DNA from 4 places in the Actinoplanes sp. NPDC051411 genome. Region 3 is predicted to be linked to each of the others. Evidence: riboswitches for the same ligand, from Rfam matches in the RefSeq annotation. Region 3 holds a riboswitch; each other region holds the start of a gene.
The links. Region 3 has a riboswitch for cyclic di-AMP ahead of AB0M88_RS12695 (hypothetical protein). Riboswitches for the same ligand answer to the same signal wherever they lie in the genome.
Positions count from the first base shown of each region.

Region 1 (6,921 bases), on a different contig from region 3:
GGCCTTCGTCAAGGCGTTCACCCCGGACCAGCAGCAGATCCTCGCGCAGGGGCAGAGCAGCGGCGGGCTGAACGACACCTCGTTCCTCGGCAAGCTCTCCGCGGTGGTCGCCCACCCGTTCAAGGTCGGCTTCTCCGACGGCATCCAGGTGGTCTTCATCCTGGCCGCCGCCGTCATGGTCGTCGGCCTGATCGTCGTGCTCTTCCTGCCCGAGATCCCGCTCTCGCAGCGCTCGGCCCAGCAGCAGCGGGCCGACGACGTGCTGGCCGCCGAAAACAGCATGGGCGTGCCGGGTGAGGTCGGCGCCGGCCCGCTCCCGGCCGGCGACCTCGACGAGGACGCCCCGGGCGATCCGGTTCCGGCCGGCAAGGACAACGGCTGAAAATCAAAAGTCAAAACCCGTGAGGGGTACGCGCGTCCGCCGGGCGCACGTGCCCCTCACGGCTTGCGCGCGACCGCGGCGATCAGCCGGTCGGCGACCGTGCGGCGGTCGAGGCCCAGCCGCTGGGCGGTGTCCTGCAGAAACGCGTACGCCTCCTGGACCCCGCAGTTGCGCTGGGCGATGATCACGCCGGCCGCGCGATCGACGGCGGCGCCCTCGACCAGCGCGTCCCGGCGGCGGATCTCGCCCAGCAGCACCTCGGCCTGGGTGGCCATCGCCATCGCGGTCAGCAGCATCGACGGCGAGATGGCGTCCGGCGCCTCGGCGTAGAGGCTCAGCGCGCCGACCGAGACCCGCTGCACGTCGATCGGGACCGCCACCACCGAGCGCACGCCGCTCTGCACGGCGGCCGGCACGAGGTCGGGCCAGCGCTCGTCGCCGGTCAGGTCGGGCGACGTGACGAGGGCCCGGGTGCGGGCGGCGTCGAACCCGGGGCCGCTGCCCACCGCGTACGCGATCTCGTCGACCTGTCGCCCCGCCGGGCCGTGCCCGGTGATCGTGGCCGGGCCACCCTCGCCGATCAGCGTGACCGAGCATCGGACCGCGCCCGGCACCGCGCCCACGCCGAAGGCCGCGAGCCGCTCGACCGCCTGAGCGAAGCTGTCCGAGCCGAGCAGGCGCGCCGTGAGTTCGTGCAGCAGTCCCGCGATCTCGACCGTGTGCGGGCCGCTCAGCTCGTCGGAACGCCCTCGCCCGTGACCGGGTGCGGGCGCGCGACGGAGCAGGCGCCGGGCGAGGCCGCGCTTGGGTGCCGAAATGCGGCGATTCTGGGCAGGCACGGGCTGGATCCTGCCATGCGGATCGACCGGCACGGAAGCCGCGTGCCCCTACTGGGCGGTCTGGTCCGAGGAGCGCTCCTCGTCGGGTTCCGGATGCTCCTCCCGCCGGTCGGAGTCGGCGAGGATCGCTTCCGCCTGCGCGTGCGGGTCGTCGCTGCCGACCACCTGCTCCTCGGGCAGCATCTCGGCGGCGCGCTGGTCGGTCCGGTCGTCAGTCATGGTGATCGACTACCCGGCGCGGGCCCCAGCCGAAACTCACCGAGCCCGAAACGGAGCCGGGCCCCGAAACGGAGCCGGGCCCCGAAAACCGAACCGGGCCCGGAAACCAGAGCAGGGCCCCCGGATTGCTCCGGAGGCCCTGCCTCACGAGGTGTCGGTGTGCATGTCGCCTCGCGGCGAAAGGCTCAACACGGCTCCAGCCGAACGGTAGTCCGTGAAGGCAAAATGGTGAGGCCCGGGGACACTGAACACACCGACATCTGCTCTCAACGGTCGGCCCTCGCCCACGATTCCGTTAGAGGTTGTGACGCCGGTCACTCACCCGGGGTCAGAAATCCTGGGTGAGGCGGTCCTGGTCGACCTCGCGGCCGGGGTGCCGGGCCATGTACTCGGTCTCCAGCTCGGCCGTGCGTTTGAAGTGGTTGGCCAGCGCGGCGTCGGGACCGTGCCGCAAAGTGCTCAGCCGGGTCCGATAGAGGCTGGACAGCTCGCGGAAGAGGTCCTCCTCGGCGAGCTCGGCCGGATCGATGCCGATCTCGAAGACATCGGCCTGCGTCGGATCAGTCATGGTCCTGCGGGTGCCCGCTCAGACGATCAGCAAACCCCCGCTTGTACGCTCAGAGGCATGAAAGGGCTGTGGACCCCCGCGTGGCTCGCGCGCCACCTCCTGGCCCTCGCCCTGGTCGCCGGTTTCCTCGCGCTGGGCTGGTGGCAGTTCGACCGCGCGGCCGGTGGCAACACCTTGAGCTGGGGCTACACGTTCGAGTGGCCGGTGTTCGCGGGTTTCGTGGTCTTCCTCTGGTTCCGCGAGGTTCAGGTGGCCCGCAAGCGACCTGAGGAGACGCCGGTCAAACCGGAAGCACCAGCCGAGAAGCTCCCAGGCGCGCCTGTTACGGTCGGCCGGCCGGTGCGGGTCCCGGTCCGGGCCGCCGCAGCCGAGGACGACCCCGAGCTCGACGCCTACAACGACTACCTGGCCTGGCTGGCGGCGCATCCCGGCGCCCGGCCGGGCGACTATCCCGGCCCGCGACGGGCCGAGCAAGCACAGTGAGGACCGGAAAAGTGCACGGAGCCCTCGTTCGTTACCGGATCATCGCCTGGATCGTCGGCACCGGCCTGCTCGTGCTGGTGCTCGTCGGCATGCCCTTGAAGTACGCCGGAGGCAACGAGACGGTCGTCGCGATCGTCGGCCCGGCCCACGGCTTCCTTTTCATGGTCTACCTGGCCCTCACCTTCGATCTCGCGCGCCGGCTTCACTGGCCGTTCCTGCGGATGATTCTGGTGATGGCGGCCGGCACCATTCCGTTCCTCTCGTTCTGGACCGAGCGGAAGGTGACGCGTGATTGGGCGCGTACTGAGAATGACGACGCCGGTCTGGCAAAAAGTCCGGTTTGAGCCTACAGTTCTACGGGTTGCTCATGTCGAATGACAATGTGTTATCGGGATCATCGACACATACCGGTCTATTGACATAATTCACTCGGATAGCACTTGATTTTGAATTTCCCATCGATAGGTTGGTGCGGTTGGTTCGGTCCGCAGCCACACCCTCCGGTGGCGCCGGCCAACGCTGCCGAATCATCACGGCGTGTTTGGCGCTCTCCCCCGGGCGTTGCAGTGAACGCGTCGTGGCGAGCCGGGGAACCGTGTTCGTTGGGGTGAATCCGCGTCAGCGGTAGGGCCTTCTTCCCGCCCGAATCCGTCAGCTAACCCGGTAGGCGGCCGAGCGGAAGAAAGGCCACTACACCAGTGCCACACCCCCGCACGAGGCTGAGAGCGCTCGTGGTCGCGGTGACGGCATTCGCGGTCACCCTGACCGGTGCCCAAGCCGCACACGCGAGCCCCTCGACAAGCGATCTGACCAAGCAGATCGACGCGCAGTCCAAGCAGCTCGAGGTTGTCGTCGAGTCGTACAACGCGATGAACATCAGCCTCCAGAAGACGCAGTCCGATCTGAAGAAGCTCGAAGCCTCGCTGGCCCCGGCGAAGGCGACCCTGCAGACCGCGAGCGCGCAGGTCGGCACGATCGCCACCACTGCATACGTGCAGGGCCGCGTCGGACCGATGAGCGCGCTGATCGACGGCAACAGCGGCGATCTCATGGCGAAGATGGGCTTCCTCGATCAGATCCAGCAGTCCAACCAGCGCGACATCGACAACTTCACCCTGACGACCCAGACCTTCGCCCAGCGTCAGTCCGAGTTGAAGTCGACTCAGGCCAAGCAGGCGGCGCAGCTGTCCGAGATCAAGGCCCGCAAGGCCAAGATCGAAAAGGACATCAAGTCGCTCAAGGCGAAGCGCACCCAGGCGTACGGCAGCCCGACGCAGGCGGGCCACGCGTACACCGGCAAGATCCCGAGCATCTCGGGTGACGCCGGCGTCGCGGTCCGGTACGCGTTCAACGCCATCGGTTCCTCGTACGTGTTCGGTGCCGACGGCCCCGGGTCGTACGACTGTTCCGGTCTGACCATGGCCTCGTGGAAGGCGGCGGGGCACTCGCTGCCGCACAACGCGGCCGCCCAGTGGGGTCAGGTGGCGCACATCAGCCGCAGCGACCTCAAGGCCGGCGACCTGGTCTTCTACAACAGCCTCGCGCACGTCGGCATCTACGTCGGCAACAACCAGATCATCGACGCGCCACGCGAGGGTGAACCGGTCGACGAACGCTCGATCAACCGTGGCATGCCGATCTACGGCTACGGTCGCGTGACCTGATCAGATCCGCACAGCACGAAGGCCGGTACCCCTCGGGGTACCGGCCTTTTACGTCGGGGGATGAGCGAATTTCTTAAGCGGCCTGCAGGCCCTCGGCCCGGGCGAGCTCACGCAGCCGGCCCAGCGCCTGGATCTCCAGCTGGCGGATGCGCTCGCGGCTGAGCGAGAAGCGCGAGGCCACCTCGGTCAGCGAGTGCTCCCGGCCGTCCTCGAGGCCGTAGCGGGCCCGCATGATGCCGGCCGAACGGTCGTCGAGGTGGTTGAGCAGGCCCTCGATGCGCTGCCGCTCCAGTGCGGTCAGCACGATCTCTTCCGGCGACGGCGCGTCGCTGTCGGCCACCAGGTCGCCCAGGTTGGTGTCGCCGTCGTCGCCGACCGGCGTGTCCAGGGAAACGGTGTCCTGCGCCCAGCGGGTGAGCTCGTTGACCCGCTCGACGGTCACGCCGAGCGCCGTCGCGATCTGCTCCGGCTCCGGGTCGCCGCCCAGCTCGCGGACGAGCTGACGGGTCACGTTGCGCATCCGGTTGACGTCCTCGACCAGGTGCACGGGCAGCCGGACGGTGCGCTCCTGCTGGGCGATCGCGCGGCTGATGGCCTGGCGAACCCACCAGGTCGCGTACGTCGAGAACTTGTAGCCGCGCTCGTAGTCGAACTTCTCGACCGCGCGGACCAGACCGGTGTTGCCCTCCTGGATCAGGTCGAGCATCGGCATGCCCGAGCGCACGTAGCGCCGGGCGATGGAGACGACCAGCCGCAGGTTGGCCCGGATGAACAGGTCCTTGGCCTTGGAGCCCTCGGTGACCAGGCGCTCCAGCTCTTCCCGGCTCACACCACGCCGGACCTCACCAGAGTCGAGAAGAAACTCGGCATAGAGGCCCGCCTCGATTGCCTTGGAGAGCTCGACCTCCCTGGCAGCGTCCAACAGTGGCGTCCGGGAGATCTCGTGCAGGTAGACTCCGACGAGGTCGCGCTCCTCGGCGACCTGGTCGGTCCGCATCACGGTGTTCTTCTCCACGTTGCCCACGGTCCCCTCATTGCCTTCACGAATCCCGTTACGGGTGATACCTGCGTCCATCAGCCCTCCCCGTAACGTCCGCGGTTCGTGCATTGCGGTTGCTGACATCTACAGAACAATTAGTGACGTGCACTTGATTCCGGCTGGTGGGTCGAAAGTGTCACGAATGTCTGGGCGATAGCTGAGAGCCGAGTGCAGACTTGCTGTGGAGGCTCCCAGGTATGACGCGTCTCGGCTCAGTTGTGCGCGCATAGACGCATACCCGTCGTGCGCTCCATGACACCATCGGCCTCTCATCCGTCGCAGCGACGGGCATCACCGGGGGCTTGGGATGCTCGTCACTACCCTGTACGGCCAGTCGGCTCTCCAGGTTCACGTGCTGCATCGACCGGTTGCTGACCGGCCTGAACAAAAGGCCCCAGCAAAACGTCCCGCCACCCAGGCGAACGGGACCACCTGCCACAATGCGGCACGCGGCGCCGCAGTTCACTCGCCCGTCCGGGTGACTCCCGATCAGGTGACCACCCTTTCGTCAACGATTCGGAGCCGTTCCGCCATCCGGACGGGCCAGTGACGAAAACCACAGGCGTATGGGCCGGGCCGCGTGCTCGGATGATCGGCATGAGCAACGCGCGAACCGTACTGGTCACCGGCGGGACGGGCGGCCTCGGCGCCGCCACGGTCTCCGCCTTTCTCGCCGACGGGTGGCGCGTGGTCGCGCCGGTGCGGCCGGGCTCGGCGGGCCGCCTTCCCGAGGGCGCGACCGCCGTCGAGGGCGATCTGGGTGATGCGGCGGACGTCAATGCCGCGGTCGGCGTCGCGGCCGGGCAGGGTGACGCGCCCTTGCGGGCCGTGGTCAACGTCGCCGGAGGGTACGCGGGGGGCGCGCTGGTCGGCGAGACCCCGGTCGAGGAGTTCGAGGCCATGCTGACCCGGAACCTGCGGCCGACCTATCTGGTGACCTCGGCCGCGCTGCCGCACCTGGTGGAGGCGGGCGGCGGGTCGATCGTGTGCGTGTCGTCGCGGGCCGCGGTGGCGCCGTTCGCCGGGGCGGCCGGCTATGTGACGTCCAAGGCGGCGGTGCTGGCGTTCGCGGCGGCGGTCGCGGTCGAATACCGCAAGCACGGCGTGCGCTGCAACACCGTGCTGCCGAGCGTGATCGACACTCCGGCCAACCGGCGCGACCAGCCGGAGGCCGACCACAGCCGCTGGGTCTCCCCCGACGAGATCGCGCGGGTCATCCTGTTCCTGGCCTCGGACGCCTCCGGCCCGACCAGCGGTGCTCAGATCCCGGTCTACGGCCGCGCCTGAATCGGCGCGGCCTGGTGGCGGCGCCGAAAAAATCGCGGCGTCACGGTCGGCTATCGGGCCGGGCGCCGACCGTGACGCCGCGGTCGAACGCCTGGTCGACAACGTCATCGCGGTCCGCGACCACCGCCAGGGCCAGGGCTAGAAGGCCTCGGCCAGCTGGTGGCCCAGGGCGGCGGCGCCGGCCAGGATCGGGCCGCCGGTCAGGATCGTGGTGCGGATCCGGGCGCGGCCGGGGGTCTCCGGCATGACCGACGGCAGCGAGGCCCGGATCGCGGCCGCGACCTCGTCCGGGGTGCCGTTGCCGTCGACGACCCGGAAGCCGGCGAACTCGGGCAGCGAGCGGTAGGCGGCGGACGAGGCGACCAGGTAGTCGAGGGTCTCGTGGTCGTAGCCCCGGGCGTCGATGCGGTGCTGGGCGGTGTGCGGGTCGACGGTCAGCA
Region 1 covers NZ_JBFBAD010000064.1:42,928-49,848, reverse strand. The annotation lists gene AB0M88_RS31030 (MDR family MFS transporter) at 1-382, shown strand, start outside; gene AB0M88_RS31025 (GAF and ANTAR domain-containing protein) at 439-1,221, opposite strand; gene AB0M88_RS31020 (hypothetical protein) at 1,270-1,440, opposite strand; gene AB0M88_RS31015 (DUF6158 family protein) at 1,769-2,008, opposite strand; gene AB0M88_RS31010 (hypothetical protein) at 2,066-2,491, shown strand; gene AB0M88_RS31005 (DUF3817 domain-containing protein) at 2,503-2,835, shown strand; cyclic di-AMP (ydaO/yuaA leader) riboswitch at 3,055-3,174, shown strand; gene AB0M88_RS31000 (NlpC/P60 family protein) at 3,232-4,155, shown strand; gene AB0M88_RS30995 (sigma-70 family RNA polymerase sigma factor) at 4,229-5,230, opposite strand; gene AB0M88_RS30990 (SDR family NAD(P)-dependent oxidoreductase) at 5,792-6,481, shown strand; gene AB0M88_RS30985 (AAA family ATPase) at 6,620-6,921, opposite strand, start outside.
Region 1: it holds a riboswitch for cyclic di-AMP, as region 3 does, so the genes downstream of both, AB0M88_RS31000 (NlpC/P60 family protein) here and AB0M88_RS12695 (hypothetical protein) in region 3, are expected to answer to the same signal.

Region 2 (6,921 bases), on a different contig from region 3:
GCGCAGGACGATGCCGCCTCCCGTCAGAGTGAGCGGGTAGGGAAGGCGGCTCGCGGTCACCAGTGAATCGTGCCGGTAAAGGGGTGGTTCCGGCCAGTAGCGAGAGGGTTGTGAAGGTGTTGCGTGCGGGACAGTGGGGGCGTAGAGGCAGCAAGGCGGGCCGATCGAACAGACCAACGTGGACCGTCGAGAGGCTTGATCACCTGGGCTTTTCGGCGCTGCTTATGAGTAGTCGACGCGGAGGGCCTACGGTGGGGGCGTGGAAGAGCGGACGGCGGTTGCGCCGCGCCGAGGCGGTCCAGCGCGTCGCGGCGAGAACTACGGCGGCCGATCCCGGCAGGAACGCGCCAGCGACCGGCGGACGCGGATCGTGACGGCGGCGGTCCACCTGTTCGGCACCCGCGACTATGAGCAGGTCACGGTCGCCGACGTCTGCGCGGGGGCGAGGGTCTCCAAGCGCTACTTCTACGAGCACTTCACCGACCGGGAAGATCTGCTGCTGATCGTGCACCGCGAGCAGAACCACTGGCTGCTCGCCCAGGTCGCGGGCGCGGCCCCACGCCAGGCGGCGACGGCCGAGGAATTCCTGCGGCCGATGATGCGGACACTGATCGCCAAGCTGGTCGAAGATCCGGAACGGGCCCGGGTGATCTACGTCAACGCGCCGCGGATGGAGACCCGCCGCCGAGGCGTACTGCGGGAGGACGCCCAGCACTTCGCGCCGCTGGTCAACCGGTTCGTCGGGACGACGACCGACAAGCGGCGGCTGGAGCGCACGCTGCTGGCCCTGATCGCCGGGATCAGCGAGGTCATCATCGACTGGATCTCCCGCGGCATGGCCGAGGACCCGGACGAACTGGCCGAGCACCTGACGTGGATCGCCGGCCACCTGCTCGCCCGCTGACGTTTGACGCGCGCACTCGTCGGGCAGTCTCACGTTGATCAGGTACGCCTGTGTTCCGGACAAGGCCGGGAAAACGGGACTCCGGCCTTGTCCGGCGGGCGGGCACCCGCTCGGTCAGCCGGCGCTCGGTCAGCCGACGCTCGGTCAGCCGGCGCGGGTGGCGGTTATGGTCAGGCCGGCTCCGCGCAAGCGGTCGACCAGCGCATCGCCCATCGCGGTGGCCGGGGTCAGCACTCCGCCCTCGGACGGCGGCAGCGCGTCTCGGTCGAAGGCCAGCGCCAGCGCCGACTCGCCCAGCATGACCGCGGTCGCGGCGTAACCGGGATCGCCCTGGGCCCGGACCCGGGACCGGTAGCGCACGCCCGTCGTCGTGACGGTGAAGACGTCGACCGTGAAGTGGCCCGACGCGCGGGTGCGTTCGCTCGGGCCGGTGCCCGGATCGGGCAGGATCCGGTCGAGGATGGCCGGCGGCGTCACGGCCAGGCCGACCATGGCGGCGCCGAGGCCCAGCTTCAAAGCCCCGGCCAGCAGCGGCGAAAGCGGGGAAGTGCCGACGCTCATCGTCTCGCGGTAGCGGAACGCACGGCCGTACGACCAGCCCCGCAGGGCATTCGAGCGGCGCACGATCCGGGTGTTGAACGAGGCCATGAAGAACGGGGCGAGGCTGCCGCGCAGGGACGGATCGACCTCCGCGCCGGGCACGGTGAGCATGTCGGACTGGCGGCCCAGGTCGGGCTCCGCGGCGCGGTCGGGGCTCAGCGAATAGGGACTCGCCGCGATGCGGCGCCGCGCGCGGTCCTTCTTCAGCTCCTCCGCCTGGTTGCGGATGGTGCCGATGGTGCCACCGCTCATGCCGCCGCGGAGGCTGGTCACGACCAGGGTGGTGGTGGTCAGATCGCCCGCCTGGTCGGCCTTGACCTGCCGGTCGAGGACGTGGACGCCGATGTCGGAGGGAATCGAGTCGAAGCCGCAGGCGTGCACGATGCGGGCGCCGGTGCGGCGGGCCAGGTCGTGGTTGGCGTCGATGCTGTCGCGGACGAAGAGCACCTCACCGGTCAGGTCGGCGTAGTCGGTGCCCGCGGCGGCGCAGGCCGCGACGAGGGCGCGGCCATATTTCAGGTACGGCCCGACCGTCGTGACGACCACCCGGGTGGAGGCGGCGAGCCGGGCCAGAGCGGGTTCGTCGGAGGCGTCGGCGACCACGATCGGCCAGTCGACGCCCAACTCGGCCCGAATTCGAGTGAGCTTCGTCTCGGAGCGGCCGGCCAGCGCGAGACGAGCGCCGGCGGGGGCGTGCGCGGCCAGGTGGCGGGCGACGAGGGCGCCGGCGAAACCGGTCGCGCCGTAGACGACGACGTCGTACTCGCGTGTGGGCTGGGTCATGGTTGCCGATTCTGCATCAGACCAGGGGGCCACGGAGCGGATGGTTACCGACCAGTAATTTAATCGCGTCGCATATCGGTCATACTCGTCCTAAAGAAAGATCAAATAGGGCAATTACTGAGAACAACGTCACTAGACCTTGGCGATCGCCGAATCGGCCCGGCTAGGTTCGGTCGGTCCGCCAACGTGGACACCGTGGGCGGAACGCCGAGTCCTTGCCGCCGCCCGACGGAACTTAACCCAAGGCATGGAGCGGGGGACCCAAAAGTTCCTCGGCGCGCTGCTGCGCGCCTCGGGGTGAAGCCGCCATGCGCGGCCGGGCACCTCAGCCCGAACCCGACAGCTCACCTCGCAGGCGTGGAGGTTTCTCTGTCATGGCACAGATCCGTAAGCATGCCCGAATTGCCCTCGGCCTCACCGCCGCGGGCGTGGCGGGCACAGCCGCCCTGCTCGGCCCGGCCTCCGCGGCGCAGGCGTCCAGTGTGAACTGGGACGCGATCGCGCAGTGCGAGTCCGGTGGCAACTGGAGCATCAACACGGGCAACGGCTTCTACGGTGGCCTGCAGTTCACCAAGGGCACCTGGAAGGCGTACGGCGGCACGAAGTATGCCAGCACGGCCAACAAGGCGAGCCGGTCCGAGCAGATCGCGATCGCCGAGAAGGTTCTGCGCGGCCAGGGCATCGGTGCCTGGCCCGTGTGCGGCAGGAAGGGCGGCTCGACCAAGCACTACTCGGGCAGCAACACCAGCGGTTCGCACAGCAGCAAGTCGAGTCACAAGGCGACCCACAAGGCGAGCCACACCTCGAAGTCGGTGACCCACAAGTCGTCGAGGACCACCCACCACAAGGCGACCACCACCAGCCGGGTCGTGCGGTCGGCGTCGGTCAAGGCGACCGGCAAGACCTATGTGGTGCGTTCGGGCGACACCCTGTCGGCCATCGCGACGCGCTACCAGGTCAAGGGCGGCTGGCACGCCCTGGCCTCGCTCAACACCGGCATCATCAGCGACCCGAACCTGATCTTCCCCGGTCAGCGGATCGCGCTCTGAGCTGCCCGCTCTGAGCTGCCCGCTCTGAGCTGGCGACTTTGAGCTGGCCCGCCTTGAGCCAGCCCGGTGTGAGCCGGCCCACCTTGAGCCGGCCCGCTGTGAGCTAGAAAATTCCACCGCACCAACCCCCGGGTGCCCCATCCCCGGTGATCAGCCACTCCGGCCCCGTTCCGTGCGAAGCACGGTGAGCCATGGGTCAAGCCATGCCCCCGGGTGATCCCATGTCCACAGAGGCCACGGTGGCGAGTGCGCTGTGGTGGTGCCATTCCCCCCGATCGGCACCACCACAGCAGCACATCGTCGTGTCGCGCTAAGCGCCGACGCCGGCTCCCAGGCCAACGATCAAGCCTTCGCGAGATCGCCGGCCTGGGCGCCACGCCTTTCGCGACCGCGCTCGGCCAAACTCACCCTCGGCACAACCACGTTCAGCGCCACCGCGCACTGCCCAACCTCGCTCGGCCCGACCGCGCACTGCCCGACCCGCACTGCCCGACTCGCTCGGCCCAATCACGCCCGACCCAACCGCGCTCGGCACCACCGCGCAGTACCAACCGCGCTCGGCCCAACCGCGCTCGGCCCAACCGCGCTCGGCCCAACCGCGCTCGGCCCAGTCACGCTCAGCCCAACCGCGCTCAGCCCAATCACGCTCGGCCCAATCACGCCCGGCCCAATCACGCCCGGCCCAATCACGCCCGGCCCAATCACGCCCGGCACCACCGGCCCGGCACCACCGCGCATTACGCAACCAGGCTCGCCACAACCGCACGCTGCGCCACCACGCACTGGACGACTCGAGAAGCGATCAGCGCGACGCCGGTGTGACGAACTCGGGCTGATCGAGCACCCGCAGCCACGAGCCGTCGGGCTGGCGGCGCACCACCTGGGCGCGGGCGCCCGCGCCGTCGCGGGGTGGCGTCGAGGTCAGCGCCAGGTCGCCGCTGATCAGCGTGGGCAGCGGCTGCTCGGGCGTGAACTGCGGCATCTTGGGGAGCAGCTCGGCCCACAGCTTTTCGATCGCGGAGCGGCCGACGGTCTGGCGGCCGGGCGGATAGGCCATGACCGCGTCTTCTTCATAGAGCCGAGCCAGGCCCTCCGCATCTTTGGCGTTGGCCCGCTCGACGAACAGGCGGGTCAGGTCTTCGGGCGTCATTGCCTTCTCGTGTTCGCTCATGGCCCCACCCTGCCGGGGCGCGAGCCAGTAGTCCAACAGATGGTTGTTGTCGTAACTAGAATCCCCAGTTATGGAACTGCGCCAGCTCCAATACTTCGCCGCGGTCGCCGACGAGGCCAACTTCACCCGCGCCGCGGCCCGCGTGCACATCAGCCAGTCCGGCGTTAGTGCGCAGGTCAGGGCCCTGGAAAGGGAACTCGGGGCGGAGCTCTTCGACCGGTCCGGGCGCACCGCCCGCCTCACCGAGGCGGGACGCGAGGCTTTGCCGTACGCGAAGGCCGCGCTCGACGCCGTGGCCGGCCTCCGGCAGACCGTCGACCAGGTGCAGGGGCTGGTGCGCGGCCACCTGACGGTCGGCATGGTCATCGGCTGTGAGGTGAAGCCGCTGTTCGCCGCGCTGGCCGCGTTTCACCGCGAGCATCCGGCGATCGAACTGGAGCTCGCCGAGGACAATTCCGACCAGTTGGTGGCCGGTGTGCGGACCTCATTGCATGACATCGCGCTGGTCGGGCTGGCCGGTGATGTTCCGGAGCATCTGGCTTCCCACGTCATCGCCCGCGAAGGCCTGATCGTATTGGTGCCGCCCGATTCGGAACTGGCCGGCCGGGACGCGATAACCGTGGAGGAGCTCACCGCGTACCCGATCGTCACCCTGCCGGAAGGCACCGGCATCCGGGCCGTTTTCGACGAAGCCTTTATCTCCCAGGGTTTTATGCCCGATCTGGCGCTCGCCGCGTCGGCGCCCGGCGCCGTCGCGAGTCTCGCCGCCCGCGGTTTCGGCGTCGCGGTCCTGAGCGAGTCGATGGCCGCCAGCTTTCCAGATCTGAAAGCGGTGCCGATCACCGGAGTCCCCGTTCCGGCCGTGCTCGCGTTGGTCTGGCGTCCGCGGGTCAGCGCCGCGCTTCAAGCGCTGCTGCCACATTTGAAAGCAGCGTTCGGCTAGTCTCCGGGCGTGGCCGTCCCGCTTCGTGAACAACTCCGGAAAGCCCTGCCCGTCGCGATGAAAGCCCGCGACCGGGTCGCCGTCGGCGTGCTGCGATCCACGCTGGCCGCGATCGACAACGCCGAAGCCGTGGTGCCGGCGGAAACGAAGGCCCTCGCGATCGAGCAGTCGCCACTCGGGGTCGGGGCCGCCGAGGCCGAGCGGCGCGTCCTCTCCGCCGGCGACATCGCGCGGATCGTGCAGGACGAGGTCGATTCCCGCGAGGAGGCCGCCGTCGATTACGAGCGCGCCGGGCATGCCGACCGGGCGGCTCAATTGCGCGACGAGGCCCGCTTCCTGGGCGAATTCCTCACCGTTTCCTAGGGCCCAGGCGGCCTCCTCACCGTTTCCTGGCGGCTATCCGTTCGACCGTGCCGGCCTTGAGCCGTTCCGATTCCTCGATGAGCAGCCCGGCCCCCTCGACGATCGGGCGCGGGCGCCGCGTCATGTGCTCGCCGCCGTGGGGAATCGTGTAAATCTCCAGCAGCCGCTGACCCGCCCAGATCGGCCACCAGTTGCTGCCGATGTGGTCGAGCAGAAGCAGGAGGCCGCCCGGCCGAAGCACCCGGCACATCTCGAGAAGGGCGGTCCGCTCGTCGGGCACCGCGCACATGGCCAACGTGCACACGACGGTGTCGAAAGCGCCGTCGTCGAACGGAAGCGCCTCCACGTCGGCCTCTTTCAGTTCGATCGCGCGGCCGAGCGCGGCCGACCGGGAACGGGCCCAGGCGAGCATTTCCGGGCTCAGGTCGACGCCGGTCAGGCGCGCTTCGGGCGGATAGAGAGCGAGGTTGAGGCCGGTGCCGACGGCGACCTCGAGAACGTCGCCCCGGGCCCGCGAGCACACCCATTCCCGGCCGCCCCGAAACTGGAAGCGCTCCAAGAATCGCATCGCCCGGTCGTAGCGCGGGGCGACCTCGTCCCAGTAGCGACGCGATCTGATGGTCGGGTCTTCGACTTCCATCGGGCACCTCCCGGTCGGCCCTCCATGACATCAGAGCGGCACCATCGACGTCGACCGCTCCGTGTTCCGCCCCGGTTCACCGGAAATCTCGACGCCGTTGGTCCGGGCACCGCAAGGTTCTCGTGGCGTAAGCGGCGAGGAGCGGTGAATGCGGGCGGCACGGCGAAGCGGTGGAGTCACCGAAACCATCCGAGTGGCTCCCGGCGAGCGCAACGCCACGCAGAGCATCGAGGCCGCGTTGCGGTCGGCGGCGCCCGGACAGACCGTGCTGCTCTCCCCCGGCGTCTACCGCGAAGACCTGGTCATCGACCGCGAGGTCCGGCTCGTCGCCGAGTTGGGCCGGGGCACGGTCTGGCTGATCGGGCGCGTGCCGGTGCGGCTGACTGCCGCCGCCACCCTCGCCGACCTGGTGTTGACCGGGGGCGACCCGGGCGAGGCGGTGCTGTCGGTGACCGGGGGCAGCCCCGA
Region 2 covers NZ_JBFBAD010000044.1:2,497-9,417, forward strand. The annotation lists gene AB0M88_RS24130 (GNAT family N-acetyltransferase) at 1-60, opposite strand, end outside; gene AB0M88_RS24135 (TetR/AcrR family transcriptional regulator) at 260-904, shown strand; gene AB0M88_RS24140 (saccharopine dehydrogenase NADP-binding domain-containing protein) at 1,049-2,287, opposite strand; cyclic di-AMP (ydaO/yuaA leader) riboswitch at 2,515-2,655, shown strand; gene AB0M88_RS24145 (transglycosylase family protein) at 2,662-3,336, shown strand; gene AB0M88_RS24150 (nuclear transport factor 2 family protein) at 4,139-4,486, opposite strand; gene AB0M88_RS24155 (LysR family transcriptional regulator) at 4,578-5,450, shown strand; gene AB0M88_RS24160 (hypothetical protein) at 5,460-5,813, shown strand; gene AB0M88_RS24165 (class I SAM-dependent methyltransferase) at 5,830-6,453, opposite strand; gene AB0M88_RS24170 (right-handed parallel beta-helix repeat-containing protein) at 6,602-6,921, shown strand, end outside.
Region 2: it holds a riboswitch for cyclic di-AMP, as region 3 does, so the genes downstream of both, AB0M88_RS24145 (transglycosylase family protein) here and AB0M88_RS12695 (hypothetical protein) in region 3, are expected to answer to the same signal.

Region 3 (6,921 bases):
GTCCGCGAGGTGCACGCGGTCAAGGGTGTGAGCTTCGTGGCCTACCGCGGCGAGGCGGTCGGCCTGATCGGCAGCAACGGCTCCGGCAAGTCGACGCTGCTGCGGGCGATCGCCGGCCTGCTGCCGGTCGAGCGCGGCGGCGGCATCTACGCGGCCGGCCAGCCGTCCCTGCTGGGCGTGAACGCGGCCCTGATGAACGACCTGTCCGGCGAGAAGAACGTCGAGCTGGGCTGCCTCGCCATGGGCATGAGCCCGGCCGAGGTCAAGGAGCGCACCGCCGACATCATCGAGTTCTCCGGCATCAACGAGCGGGGCGACTTCAGCTCGCTGCCGATGAAGACGTACTCGTCCGGCATGGCGGCCCGGCTCCGCTTCTCGATCGCCGCGGCCAAGAAGCACGACGTGCTGCTGATCGACGAGGCGCTGGCGACCGGTGACGCGAAGTTCCGCAAGCGGAGCGAGGCGCGGGTGCGCGAGCTGCGCCAGGAGGCCGGCACGGTCTTCCTGGTCAGCCACAGCGAGCAGTCGATCCGCGACACCTGCGAGCGGACCATCTGGCTCGAGTCGGGCGTGATCCGGGCCGACGGCCCGACCGAGGAGATCCTCCGGATGTACGAGGAGTTCAGCAACAAGTGAGCGAAAGGCCGGCCCCGGCGGGCCGGCCTTCTTCGTTCATCTCACCGAGAGATGTACGTGGTTCTCGTGCTCGCTCGACGGGTCGCCGTTCCCCTTCGTGTACGCCTTCCAGCCACTACTAGGCAGCCAGATGCGCCGGAACCAGATCACGTAGAGGACGCCCAGCTCGTCCGAGTTGTTGATGAAGTAGTTGGCCAGCCGGTTGCCGTAGTCCTTGCTGGACCCCGTCGCGACCCCGCCGAAGCCGCCCTTGTCGGCCGCGAAGTCGCACGCCCGGCCCTTCGGGTGCTCGCCGCTGTCCTGGTGCCGGAAGCAGGCCACGTAGTGCGTGAACCCGTCCGACTTGGCCTGCTGCAGGGCGTGCAGCATGCGCGCCGTGATGCAGCCGTCGGTGGTCGGGTCGTTGACCGTGCAGCCCTCGGGTGACAGCGACCCGTCCCCGTTCCGCTTGACCGGGGTCGCTTTGGCACTGCCGCCTCCGTCACCCGGCTGCGGGGCGTTCTGCCCGGCGTCGGCCGTCTTGAGCGCCGCCTCGGCCTGCGCCTTGCGGGCCGCCATCACGGCCACCTGCTTCTGCTGGTCGCGTACGGTCGCATCGATCGCCGCCTTGGCGGCGGCCTGGGTCTGCCGGGCGGTCCGCAGGTCGTCCATCGCCTTCTGCTGGCGGGCGGCCACGGTCTGCAGGACCTCGGCCCGGTCGAGGAACCCGGCCGAGGAGTCGGAGGTGAGCAGCGCGCTCATCGGCCCGAGCCGGCCGGCTCGGTACGACTCCTGGACGACCTGGTCGAACGCGGCCTGCCGGGGCGCCATCTGAGCGTCGATCCGCTGGAGCTGGGTGGCCAGGTCGGTCTGCTTCTTCTTGGATCCGGCCAGTTTGTCCTTGGCGTCGAGGTAGCCGCGGGAGGCCGCGTCGAGCTGCTGGGTCAGCGACTTCGAGCCGCCCTCGCCGTCGTCGCCGGACGATCCGGGAGCGGCCCGGGCGGGCGAGGCCAGTCCGGCCGCCGCGACCAGCGCGACCAGCACCGCGGCCCCAGCCTTCTGCAGCACAGTTCTTCGCAGCACAGTTTTCTGCCGCACAGTTTTCTGCCACACAGGGCATTCCTTCCATAGCGCCGGCCGGGTTAGCTGACGGGTTCGGGACGGAAGAAATCCCTACCGCGGCGAAGCGGATTCACCCCAGGATGGAACGTGGTTCCCCGGCTCACCCTGGCGGGTGATTAGGCGGTGGCCCCGATAAGGGACCGCGGCCGACCATACCGGAAGGTATCGATTGATCGACAGTTTTGATACGCAGAGCTATTCGACAATCACGCATGGTCGAACGATTACTTTTCGTCGCCATCCGGTAACTGGTTTTATGCTTTTCGAAGGCTGAAGCATTCTCGCTGCTCGGGTAAACTTCCGGCCGGATCTGCGACACGGCCCCACCCCCGAGGCACCGGCAGACCACCGCCCAATCGCCCGCCAGGGCGAGCCGGGGACCCAAGTTCGTTGGGGTGCATCCGCTTACAAGAGCGGTAGGGATCGCTTCCATCCTGAACCCGTCAGCTAACTCGGTAGGCGGTCCATCCGGAAGGACTTGCATGACCGTCAGACGCCGCCGGTGGCTGCATATCGCGCTGGCGCCGCTAGTCGTGGCTGCCACGCTGACCGCTGTAACGGCCCCCGCGCAGGCCGCGCCCGGCTCCGGCTCCTCGTCGTCGTCGTCGACCGCTCCGGACGAGAAGGGCGGCGACGAGCTCTCCGACAACTCGACGCTCAACGACGTCCTGGAGAGCACCAACCGGAAGTACGTGCAGGCCAAGGCCCAGGTCGCCACGTCGACCACGCAGCAGAAGGCGCTGGCCACCCAGATCAAGGACGCCGAGGCCAAGCGCGACGCCCTCACCCCCGAGGTCGCGTCGATCGCCGCCGAGCAATACGAAACCGGCCGCCTCAGCGCGTCCCGCTTCCTGCTCGGCGCCGACGACTCGGACGACTTCCTCTCCAAGGCGGTCTCGCTCGAGGAGATCAACGCGCTGCACGACCGGAAACTGCACGACCTCGACCAGGCGATCGACGCGGTCAACGCCAAGAAGGCGGCCCTCGACGCCGAGGTCAAGGCGCAGCAGACCAACCTGCTGGCGATGAAGAAGCAGAAGGAGTCGGCCGACAAGGCGCTCGCGCTGCTCGGCGGCGAGAGCCTGACCGGCGGCTTCGTGGTCGCCAAGTCACCGGTCGCCGCGCCCGCCCCGCGCAACGCCCAGGGCGGCTTCTCGCCCGAAGCGTGCACTGTGGACGACCCGACCACCAACGGCTGCATCACGCCGCGCATGCTCCACCTCTACAAGGAGGTGAAGAAGGCGGGCTTCAATCGGTTCGTCGGCTGCCATCGCGACGGCGGGCCGTTCGAGCATCCCAAGGGCCGGGCCTGCGACTGGTCATTGCAGAAGAGCGGCTTCTCGGTCGCGCACAACGCCGACATGAAGAATTACGGCAACAACGTGATGGCGTTCCTGGTGCGCAACGCCGACCGCCTCGGCATCTACTACGTGATCTGGTATGCGCAGATCTGGTTCCCGGCGACCGGCTGGCACGCCTATCACGGTGTGAGCAATCACAAGGACCACGTACACGTGTCCGTGCTTTAGCAAAAGGGCCCCGCATTCGCGGGGCCCTTTCCACTCAGTTCGTGCTGCTGGTGGCCCGGCGTACCGGAGCCCGGCCGTGCGGCTGGGTCGGCGCCGGTCCGACCGGCGGGGCCGGGGGAATCGGCACCGAGACCGGCTTGACCTGGGTCACCTCGATCTCCTTGCCGTGGTGGACCAGCGTCAGCCGGGCCGCCCCGCCGCCGTTGCGCAGCGAATAGGTGACCTCGTCGGCGGAGACGTCGACCCGCAACCGCAGCCCGTGCCAGAGCATCGAGAACTCGAGATTGGTGATGCGGCTGGGCAGCCGGGGCGCGAACGACAGCTGGCCGTTGAAGTCACGCATGCCGCCGAGGCCGGCGATCAGCGAGATCCAGGTGCCGGCCAGCGACGCGACGTGCACGCCGTCCCGGGCGTTCTGGTGCAGGTCGTGCAGGTCCATCAGGGCGGCCTCGCCCAGATAGTCGTGCGCCAGCTCGAGGTGACCGACCTCGGCCGCCAGCACCGCCTGGACGCAGGCCGAGAGCGAGGAGTCCCGCACCGTGCGCGCGTCGTAGTAGGCGAAGTTGCGCGCCTTCTCCTCCGGCGTGAACGCGTCGCCCCGGATGTACATCGCCATGACCAGGTCGGCCTGCTTGACCACCTGCTTGCGGTACAGGTCGAAGTACGGGTAGTTGAGCAGCAGCGGGTAGGCCTCGGGGGGCGTGTTCTCGAAGTCCCACTCCTGCAGCCGGGTGAAGCCCTGCGACTGCTGGTGCACCCCGAGCTCCCGGTCGTACGGGATGTGCACGGCGGCCGCCGCGTCCCGCCAGGAGGCCATCTCCTCGTCGTCGATCCCGAACTTGTGGGCCAGGTCGGGGTGACGCTTGGCCGCCTCGACCGCGGCGAACATGTTCTGCTGCGCCATCAGGTTGGTGTAGATGTTGTCGTCGACCACCGCGGTGTATTCGTCGGGGCCGGTGACGCCGTCGATGTGGAAGCGGCCGTGCCGGTCGTGGTGACCCAGCGAGCGCCACAGCCGGGCGGTCTCGACCAGCAGTTCCAGGCCGGCCTCGCGCTCGAAGTCGTAGTCGCCGGTGGCCTGCACGTAGCGGCGGACCGCGTCGGCGATGTCGGCGCCGATGTGGAAGCCCGCGGTGCCGGCCGGCCAGTAGGCCGAGCACTCCTCCCCGCGGATGGTCCGCCACGGGAAGGCGGCACCCTGCAGGCCGAGCGTCTGGGCCCGCTCCCGGGCCAGGTCGAGGGTGGAGTGACGCCAGCGCAGCACGTCGGCGGCGGCCGACGGCTGGGTGTAGGTCAAAGCCGGCAGCACGAACGTCTCGGCGTCCCAGAACGTGTGGCCGTCGTAGCCGGGACCGGTCAGCCCCTTCGAGCCGACCGGGCGCTGCTCGGCCCGGGCACCCGCCTGCAGCGTGTGGAACAGGCCGAAGCGGACGGCCTGCTGCACCTCGGGGTCGCCCTCGACCTTGACGTCGGAGTGGTCCCAGAACGCGTCCAGGTATTCCCGCTGGGCCTCCAGGAGTCCCTCCCAGCCGTCGAGCCGGGCGCTGGCCAGCGCCGCGCCGACCTGGTCACGCACGGCGGGCAACGAGCGGTTGCTCGACCAGCCGTACGCCGCGAGCTTGACCACCCGCAGTTTCTGCCCCGGCTCGAGCTTGCAGGCGACGGTCGTCCGCAGCCAGTCGGGGTGGCCCTCGGTGGTGACCTGGTGCTTGCCCGTCGTCTCGATCAGGTGCTCGACGGCGGCGGCCATCCGCAGATCGCTCGCCTTGGTGCGGTGCACCAGCAGGCCGCCCGCCTTCTGCTCGAGCATCTCCTCGGCCTGCAGAGGGTGGTCGAGCACCGCGGCGACCCGCGGGTCCTTGCTCATCGGCGGGAGCTGCTCGTTGGCCACCAGCTCGGACTGCAGGATCAGCCGGGCCGACGCGTCGAGCGGCTCGACCTCGTAGAGGAAGGCGACGACGGCGCGCTGGGTGAACGAGACCAGCCGCACGGTGCGGACCCGGATCGCCTGACCGGACGGGGAGACCCACTCGGCGGTGCGCTCCAGGGTGCCGGCCCGCAGGTCGAGAACGCGCTCGTGGGAGCGCAGGTCGCCGTAGCGCACGTCGAACGGCTCGTCGTCGACCAGCAGCCGCATCAACTTGGCGTTGGTGACGTTGACCATCGTCTGGCCGGACTCGGGGAAACCGTAGCCCGCCTCGGCGTAGGGCAGCGGACGAAGCTCGTAGAACGAGTTCAGATAGGTGCCGGGCAGGCCGTGCGGCTCGCCCTCGTCCAGGTTGCCGCGTATCCCGATGTGACCGTTGGCCAGTGCGAAGACCGACTCCGACTGGGCCAGCAGATCCAGGTCCAGCCGGGTCTCCCGGATGTGCCACGGGTCGACGGGATATGCCCGTTCACGGATCACGGTGGTGCCTCTCGAAGGAAAGAAACAGAAAAGACGTCAGGAATACGCGCTCAGCGCGTGAGCAGTTCGGACAGATCCTGCACGACGATGTCGGCACCGTTGTCGGCCAGGCCCTGGGCGTTGCCACCACGGTCCACCCCGACCACGTACCCGAAACCTCCGGCTTTGCCCGCGGCCACACCGGCCTGGGCATCCTCGAACACTACGCACTGCTCCGGGGGTACGCCGAGCAGCTTCGCGCCGTACAGGAAGGTGTCGGGAGCCGGTTTGCCCGGCAGATGCTGCTCACGGGCGACGATGCCGTCGACCCGTGCCTCGAGGTAGCCGTCGATGCCGGCCGCCTCGAGCACGTCCTTGCAGTTGGCGCTGGCCGAAACGACGGCCCGGCGCAGACCGGCGGCCTTGGCCGCCTTCAGGTAGTCGACCGAGCCCGGGTAGACCTCGACCGCACCTTCCTTGATCTTCTGCAGGACGAGCAGGTTCTTACGGTTGCCGACGCCGTTGACGGTCTCCTGGTCAGGACCGTCGTCGGGGGTGCCCTCGGGCAGGGTGATGCCGCGAGAGGACAGGAAGGTGCGGACGCCGTCGGCGCGTGGCCGGCCGTCGACATATTGGTGATAGTCGGCGCCGGAATCGAAGGGCACGAAGGCTTGTCCGTGCTGCTCCGACCACGTCTTGAGGAACGTGTCGAACGTTTGTTTCCACGCGGCGTTGTGCACCGCGGCGGTCTGGGTGAGCACCCCGTCAAGATCGAAAAGGCATGCTGTCACTGAGGAGGGAAGTCCGAGCACTGGCCCAATGTAGTCGCACGGCGCAGTTCGCGAGCCCGGAAGGGCCGGTTCACATTTGGCCGGCGCTTCACACGCCGTTCAAGATGCTGTTTCAGCGCAGCGGCCGTCCGTCCGGGCGTCCGTCCCCGGATGCGTCATGGGGTGCGTCGATGGCGATCCGCAGGCCGATCGTCGTGCCGATCGGGCCGGTCGCCATGGTGACTTCGTCGCATAGTTGATAGGCCAGCCAGATGCCGCGGCCGCCGACCTCGAACGCGCCCGGCACATCCGGGCTGGACACATAGTGCGCCGGAATGCCGGAGCCGGAATCGGTGACCGTGCACCACGCCGAGTCGCCGGCGAGCCGCAGTGTGATGCGCCCCTCGCCGCCGGCGTGCAGGACGACGTTGGTGACCACCTCGTTGACCGCGAGGACGAAACCGTGCAACCGGTCGCCCGCGAGCCCGGCGGCGGTCAG
Region 3 covers NZ_JBFBAD010000018.1:26,703-33,623, reverse strand. The annotation lists gene AB0M88_RS12705 (ABC transporter ATP-binding protein) at 1-636, shown strand, start outside; gene AB0M88_RS12700 (hypothetical protein) at 673-1,728, opposite strand; cyclic di-AMP (ydaO/yuaA leader) riboswitch at 1,732-1,870, opposite strand; cyclic di-AMP (ydaO/yuaA leader) riboswitch at 2,077-2,214, shown strand; gene AB0M88_RS12695 (hypothetical protein) at 2,220-3,266, shown strand; gene AB0M88_RS12690 (glycoside hydrolase family 65 protein) at 3,301-5,673, opposite strand; gene AB0M88_RS12685 (beta-phosphoglucomutase family hydrolase) at 5,724-6,464, opposite strand; gene AB0M88_RS12680 (ATP-binding protein) at 6,556-6,921, opposite strand, start outside.

Region 4 (6,921 bases), on a different contig from region 3:
TCGAGCGCCGAGCGGCTGACCAACTCGATGGCCTACTGGGACGCCCACTCGAGCCGCTACAGCACCGTGGTCTACGGCTACGGCAAGTGCACGCTGCACGACCTGCGGCGCCTGATCGGCACGACCGCGATGACCAACCTGCTCAAGTCGTACGCCGCCGCGCACTGGTACGGCGTCTCGACGGTCGCCGACTTCAAGGCCGCCGCCCAGGCCGCGGCCGGCCCGACCGACCTGACCTCGTTCTGGTCGTCCCACCGGGTCGACGGATGAAAGACGGATAGCAGCATGAAGGGGGCCACCGACTGCGGTGGCCCCCTTCAGAACTGCTTCTGCCTCGACGAGGGTCAGCCCGGACGCCGGTAACCAGCGATCGGACCCACCTTGTCCATCACCGCCATCCGCACATGGTCACCCGTGTGCGGAGCATGCACCACTTCGCCACCACCGATATAGATGGCCACGTGGTGCAACGAACCGGGGAAGAAGAACACCAGATCGCCCGGTTGAAGGTCGCCCCGGCTCACCGACTTGCCCTCGTTCCACTGGTCTTTCGTGTAGTGGTCGAGAGTCACGCCGACGGTCGCCCACGCCTCTTTCGTCAGGCCGGAGCAGTCGTACGTGTTAGGGCCGTCAGACCCGAAGACGTACGGCTTGCCGATCAGCGAGCACGCCTTGCGCGCCGCCTTACCGCCCGCGTCATTGTTGTAGGTGACCGGGCAGGGCCCGATCCTCAAGGGTCCGTCGTCTCCACCGGTCGCCCCGTACGCCTTGATGCGCAGCTTCTGCAGCGCATCGATCTTCACATTGATGGCCTTCTTCTTCTGGGCCAGATCGGCATCGCGGGCGGCGATGGAATCGGTCAGAAGCTGAAGGTCCTGCTTGGATTTGGCGTACTGGTCGCGCAGCTTGGCAACGCCGGCGATCTGTGCCTGCTGGTGCCGCGCAAGCTGGTCGAGAAGACCCAGCTTGTCGGTCAGCTGGTTCGTCGACCCGCTCATCAACATGGCACTGATCGCGCTCGGCGAACCTTGCTTGTACGCGTCAGTGGCCAGGCCGCGAACCGAGGACAGGGCGACATCCACCCGGACCTGGAGCGGGGTGAGCTGGTTGGACAGTTTCTTCAGCTGAGCCTGGTTCTTGATCAACTTGCTGTGCACATCGTTGTAATCTTCGATGATCGGCTCGAGCTGATTCCACTGGGTGTCGATCTGTGCCTCGACACTGGACGGCGAGGGTGTCGCGAGTGCCGCGGTGGCCGGTGCGGTGACAACTACGCCGGCCGCGGCGACGAGGCAGAGCAGGCTGCGCAGCATTCCGGCGCGGCGCGCCCCGTTCCGTTTCACGTTACGTGCGTTGTCCTTTCTTCCCTCATGCCGCCGACCGGGTTAGCTGACGGGTTCGAGCGGGAAGCGCGCCCGGCCGCGAAAGTGCACGGCTTCACCCCAACTGCTCGGGTCCCCGGTTCGCCAGACAACAACGACGATTAGGCGGTGGTCCGTCAGATCGGCCGGATGGACGATGGGGGGCTGCCGAACCGGGGACCACCGTACTCCCGATCATTGCCTTAACTGAAGCCGACGCGGCTGGGAAACTGCCTGCATACCACCGGTTACGCAGAGTGCCTAGAACGGCCACTGCTCCAGCGCGCGGTCGAGCCAGGGCACGACCAGGATGACGGTGGGTAGCACCAGCAGGGACACCGCCCCTAGTCCCGCGACAAGGCTCAGGCCGGGCGACTCGGGGCGCGGCGCGGCCAGCCGGTCCAGCCTCCTGCGACGCGCGTCACCCCACGCGTCCGGCTCGGCGTCCTCCGTGAGCGGGACCGCGTCGGTCAGCCTTTCCAGCGCGGCCGAGAGGGGCCCGGGCCCGGCGACGCGCCGCGCGGCATCGTCGGCCACCATCTCCAACAGCAGGTGTACGGCGTCCAGAGGCACCCGGCTCCGCAACACCCCGGGCACCGCGCGATAGAAGGCGGTGAACGACTCCATCACCACGTCGTGGCGGTGCCGCAGATGGGTCTGCTCGTGCGCGAGGACCGCGTCGACCTGCGCCCGGTCGAGCACCCGCAGCACCCCGTCGCTGAGCACGACCCGTGGCTCGCGCCCGGGCACGCAGTAGGCCAGCGGGAGCGCGCCCTCGAGCACCCGCAGGTGATCCGGTCCGATCTCGTGGCGCCGCTCGGCCCGGTCGAGAAGGTCGACCAGCAGCCGGTGGCGCTCCCGCCGGGCCCGCGACCGCCGGGTGACCCCCCAGAGCGAGATCAGCAGCCGGGCGACGATGAGCGCGGCGACGGCCAGGGCGACGAGGAGGGCGCCGGCCACGACCGGCTTGCGGGAGCCGTACGCCCGGGTGAGCTCCTCCGGCACGGCGAGCACCACGCCGAGCGCGCTCAGCACGGCGGCCAGGGTGATCGCCTGCCAGAGCAGTACGGCGGCGCGCGGCGCCCGGTCGGGCCAGCGTGACCGGGCGAGCGGGCCGGGCACGAGCAGCGACAGGGTCAGCCCGAGCGCGCCGAGCAGTAGCGCGGTCACCGGTTCTGGCTCTTCGCCGCCTCGATCGCGGCGGCCAGCGCCTCCGGGGGCAACCGGCCGACGAAGTACGCCAGGGCCGCGTCCTGATCGCCGCTCGTCGTCAGGGCGTCGAGCATGACCGCGGCGGTCATCTCCTCGCGGGACTGCGCCGGGGCGTACAGATAGGCGCGATCCGCCTTCTGGCGGGTGACCACGTCCTTCTTGGCCAGGCGGTCGAGCACGGTCATCACGGTCGTGTACGCCAGGTCGCGGTCTCTGCTCAGCCGCTCGTGCACCTGCCGCACGGTCATGGGTCCGGTCGCCGCCCACAACTGCGCCATGACCTCGCGTTCCAGGTCGCCTAGACCGTTCCTCTGGGCCATGTGACCGAGTCTACTGCACGGCGTCGTACTACACGTCGTAGTATCTACTACGGAATGTCGTAGAGGGGGCTCATCGCATGGACGTACTCGACCTGACGCGACTGCAGTTCGCGGTGGTGACGATCTACCACTACTTCTTCGTGCCGATGTCGATCAGCCTGGCCGCGGTCGCCGCCGGCCTCGAGATCACCTGGCTGCGCACCCGGCGCGACCTGTGGAAGAACCTGACCAGATTCGTCGGCAAACTGCTCATCGTCACGTTCGCGGTCGGCGTCGTCACCGGCCTCGTGCAGGAATTCCAGTTCGGCATGGGGTGGAGCGCGTTCGCCAGGTTCTACGGCGACGTGTTCGGCCCGACCCTGGCCATCGAGGGCATGCTCGCGTTCTTCCTCGAGGCCACGTTCCTCGCGCTCTGGTACTTCGGGTGGGACCGGCTGCCCCGCCTCGCCCACGCCGCGACCATCGTGATCGTCTCGCTCGGCACGGTGCTCAGCGCGTTCATCATCCTGGCCGGCAACAGCTTCATGCAGAACCCGGTCGCGTACTCGCTCGACCCGGTGACCGGCCGGGCCCACCTGACCTCGTTCCGCGAACTCCTGCTCAACAAGGTCAACCTGGCCGCCTTCCCGCACACCCTCAGCGGCGCGGCGATGATCGGCGGGGCGCTGCTGCTGGCGATCGCGGTCTGGCGCCGCGCGGCCGACCCCGGCTTCCGGCCCCTGTCCCGGCTCGGCGCCTGGCTGATGCTGGCCGGCGGGGCGGCGACCGCGCTGACCGGCGACCACCTCGGCAAGGTCATCACGCAGGTGCAGCCGATGAAGATGGCCGCCGCCGAGGCGCTCTACACGACCACGTCCGGCGCGCCCTTCTCGCTGGTGACGACCGGGAAGCCGCTGCCGTCCTTCGCGCTCGACATCCCCGGCCTGCTGTCGATCCTGGCCAAGGGCTCACCCGGCGCGACCGTGCAGGGCATCGACGAACTCCAGGCCCAGTACGCCGCCCAGTACGGCCCCGGCAACTACGTCCCGATGATCCCGGTCGCGTTCTGGTCGTTCCGGCTGATGATCGGCGTGGGCATGCTGGCCGCGCTCGTCGCCGCGTACTTCCTGTGGCGGACCCGCCGGGAGCGGGAGGCTCCCGGCTGGCTCCTGCGCTGGTTGCCGTTGATCCCGATCCTGCCGGCGGCCGGCAACACGATCGGCTGGATCTTCACCGAGACCGCGCGGCAGCCCTGGATCGCCTTCGGGATCTCCAAGGTCGCGGACGGCATCTCCCCGGGCCTGACCAGCTCCGAGGTGCTCGCGTCGCTGGCCGGCTTCACCGTCGTCTACGGCATCGTCGCGGTCGTCTGGTTCCGCCTCGTGCGGCACCTGTCACGGCAGCCCCTGTCACCCGCGCCCGCGGCGGTCGATGAACCCGAAATGTCCGTAACCTACTGAGGAGCCGCTGTGATCACCTTCTGGTTCTCGGTCGTCGTCCTCGCCTGGGTGCTGTTCTTCGTCCTCGAAGGCTTCGACTTCGGCGTCGGCCTGCTCGGCCCGCTGCTCGGCCACGACGACCACGAACGCGGCGCCGCCGTGCAGACCATCGGCCCGTTCTGGGACGGCAACGAGGTCTGGCTGGTCGCCGCGATCGGCGCCACCTTCGCCGCCTTCCCCGGCTGGTACGCGGCCCTGCTCTCCGGCCTCTACCTGCCGGTCGCCGCGATCCTGCTGCTCCTGGCGATCCGCGGCGTAGCCCTCGAATTCCGCGGCAAGGGCGACGGCCTCCGCTGGCGCCGCCGGGCCGACGCCCTGCTCGCCCTCTCGTCGGCCGGCGTCGTCGCGGTCTGGGGCGCGCTGCTCGCGGTGATCACCCGCGGCCTGGCCCTGCGACCCGACGGCTCGGTCGCCGGGCACGGGCGCAGCCTCTCCCCCGTACTCTCCTGGACCGGCCTCCTCGGCGCCCTCGCCGCCCTTTTCGCGGCGGCCCTGCTCGGAGCCACCTTCCTCAGCCTGCGGACCAGCGGCCCCCTCCGGGGCCGGGCCCGCAAGCTCGCCGGACGGCTGGGCACCGGCGGCGCCGTCACGCTGGTCGTCGCCGGCATCGGTACGGGCTCCCGGACGGTCCTGGCCGCGGCCGCCCTGAGCTTCGTGGCCGCCCTGCTGGCCCGGGCCGGCCGCGAGGCCTGGTCGTTCGCCGCGACCGCACTCGGCGTGGCAGCCACGGTGGTGGCCGTCTTCACCGCCCACGGCCAGGTGGTGCTCCGCAGCACCCTCGACCCGGCGTGGTCGCTGACCAGCACCGCGGCCGCCGCCAGCCACTCCACCCTGCACCTGATGACCGTGGCCGGCCTGATCGTCCTGCCCGGAGTGGTGGCCTATCAGGCCTTCTCCTACTGGATCTTCCGCCAGCGCGTGGCCAGCGACCGGATCCCGTCATGAAGCCCGTCGACCCGCGCCTTCTGCGGCACGCCCGGTACAGCCGCGGCGGGATCGCCCTGCTCGCCGTCATCGGAGTCGGCCAGGCGCTCGCCACCGTGGCCGTCGCCGTGGCGCTGACCGTCCTCCTGACCGGCTCACGCACCCCGGCGGTCATCCTGCTGGCGTCCTCGTTCGCCACCCGGGCCGGGCTGGCGTGGGCCGAGCAGGTGGTCGCCCACCGTACGGCCGCAAGCGTGAGCGACGAACTGCGCCGTTCCCTCGTGCGGGCCGTGGCCCGCCGCGGCCCGGCCTGGGTGGCCGGCTTCGGCTCCGGCCGCCTGACCGCCCTGCTGACCAGCGGCCTGGACGCGCTACGCCCATGGTTCGCCGGCTACCTTCCGGCGGTGATCCTCGGCGCCGCCCTGCCCCCGCTGGTGCTGCTGGCCATCTTCTGGGTCGACCCCGCCTCGGCCCTCATCGCCCTGGCCACCCTGCCGCTGATCCCCGTGCTCGGCGCCCTGATCGGCTGGGCCACCCAGGCCCGGGCCCAGCAGCGCTGGCAGGCCGACACCCGGCTGGCCGGCCACTTCCTCGACGTCGTACGCGGCCTCGCCACCCTCCGCACCTTCGGCCGGGTCGACCGCCAGACCGCCGTCATCGAAGACCTCACCGACCAGCACCGCGCGGCCACCCTGCGCGTGCTCCGCGTCGCCTTCCTCTCCTCGACCGCCCTGGACCTCGTCGGCACCCTCTCGGTCGGCCTGATCGCCGTCTCCACCGGCCTCCGCGTAGCCGCCGGCCACCTCTCCCTGCCCCCCGCCCTGCTGATCATCCTGCTGGCCCCCGAGGTCTACCGGCCGCTGCGCGAGATGGCCGCCCGCTACCACGCCGCCACCGACGCGACCGCCGTGATCACCGACGTCGACGAGGTGCTGACCGACCTGCCGCCGGCCCTCCCGGCCGGAGATCACCCCGGCCTGGCCGCGGCGGGCCTCCGGGTCCGGTACGCCGGTGCCCCGCACGACGCCCTGTCGCTCCCGGAACTGGTCGTCGGCGCGGGCGAGATCGTGGCCCTGACCGGGGCGTCGGGCGCGGGGAAAACCACGGCTCTGCGAGCGCTGGCCGGCCTCCAGCCGCTGGACGCGGGGACGGTCGCGCTGGACGGGGCTCCGGTCTATGTGCCGCAGAATCCGTCGCTGCCGCATGCCCGCACGGTGGCCGACCTCTTCCCCGAGGGCACGCCGGCGGGCGCGATCGAGGGGGCTCTGCAAGGGGTGGGGTTGGCCGGGCCGCAGTCGACGCTGCACGCCAAGCCCGCCCCTACGTCGGAGTCCAGGCCCGCGCCCGCGCTGGACTCCGCGCCCGGGCTGGACTCCGCGCCCGCGCTGGACTCCGCGCCCGCGCCCACGCTGCGCTCCACCCCCACCCTGCGCTGGGCGGGGTCCACTCAAGCAGGTGGGTCTGACAATTTTTCCCCGTCGTCCACAATCGGCGGCGCGAACTCTGAACTCGGCCGTTCGATCACCCTGGACACCCCACTCGGTGAACACGGGGCCGGCGTCTCGGCCGGGCAGCGTCATCGGCTCGCGCTGGCGGCGGCGCTCTATCAGGGCCCGGCGACGCTCC
Region 4 covers NZ_JBFBAD010000100.1:3,955-10,875, reverse strand. The annotation lists gene AB0M88_RS38655 (M1 family metallopeptidase) at 1-270, shown strand, start outside; gene AB0M88_RS38650 (NlpC/P60 family protein) at 345-1,343, opposite strand; cyclic di-AMP (ydaO/yuaA leader) riboswitch at 1,359-1,500, opposite strand; gene AB0M88_RS38645 (M56 family metallopeptidase) at 1,623-2,531, opposite strand; gene AB0M88_RS38640 (BlaI/MecI/CopY family transcriptional regulator) at 2,528-2,893, opposite strand; gene AB0M88_RS38635 (cytochrome ubiquinol oxidase subunit I) at 2,971-4,332, shown strand; gene cydB (cytochrome d ubiquinol oxidase subunit II) at 4,342-5,316, shown strand; gene cydC (thiol reductant ABC exporter subunit CydC) at 5,313-6,921, shown strand, end outside.
Region 4: it holds a riboswitch for cyclic di-AMP, as region 3 does, so the genes downstream of both, AB0M88_RS38650 (NlpC/P60 family protein) here and AB0M88_RS12695 (hypothetical protein) in region 3, are expected to answer to the same signal.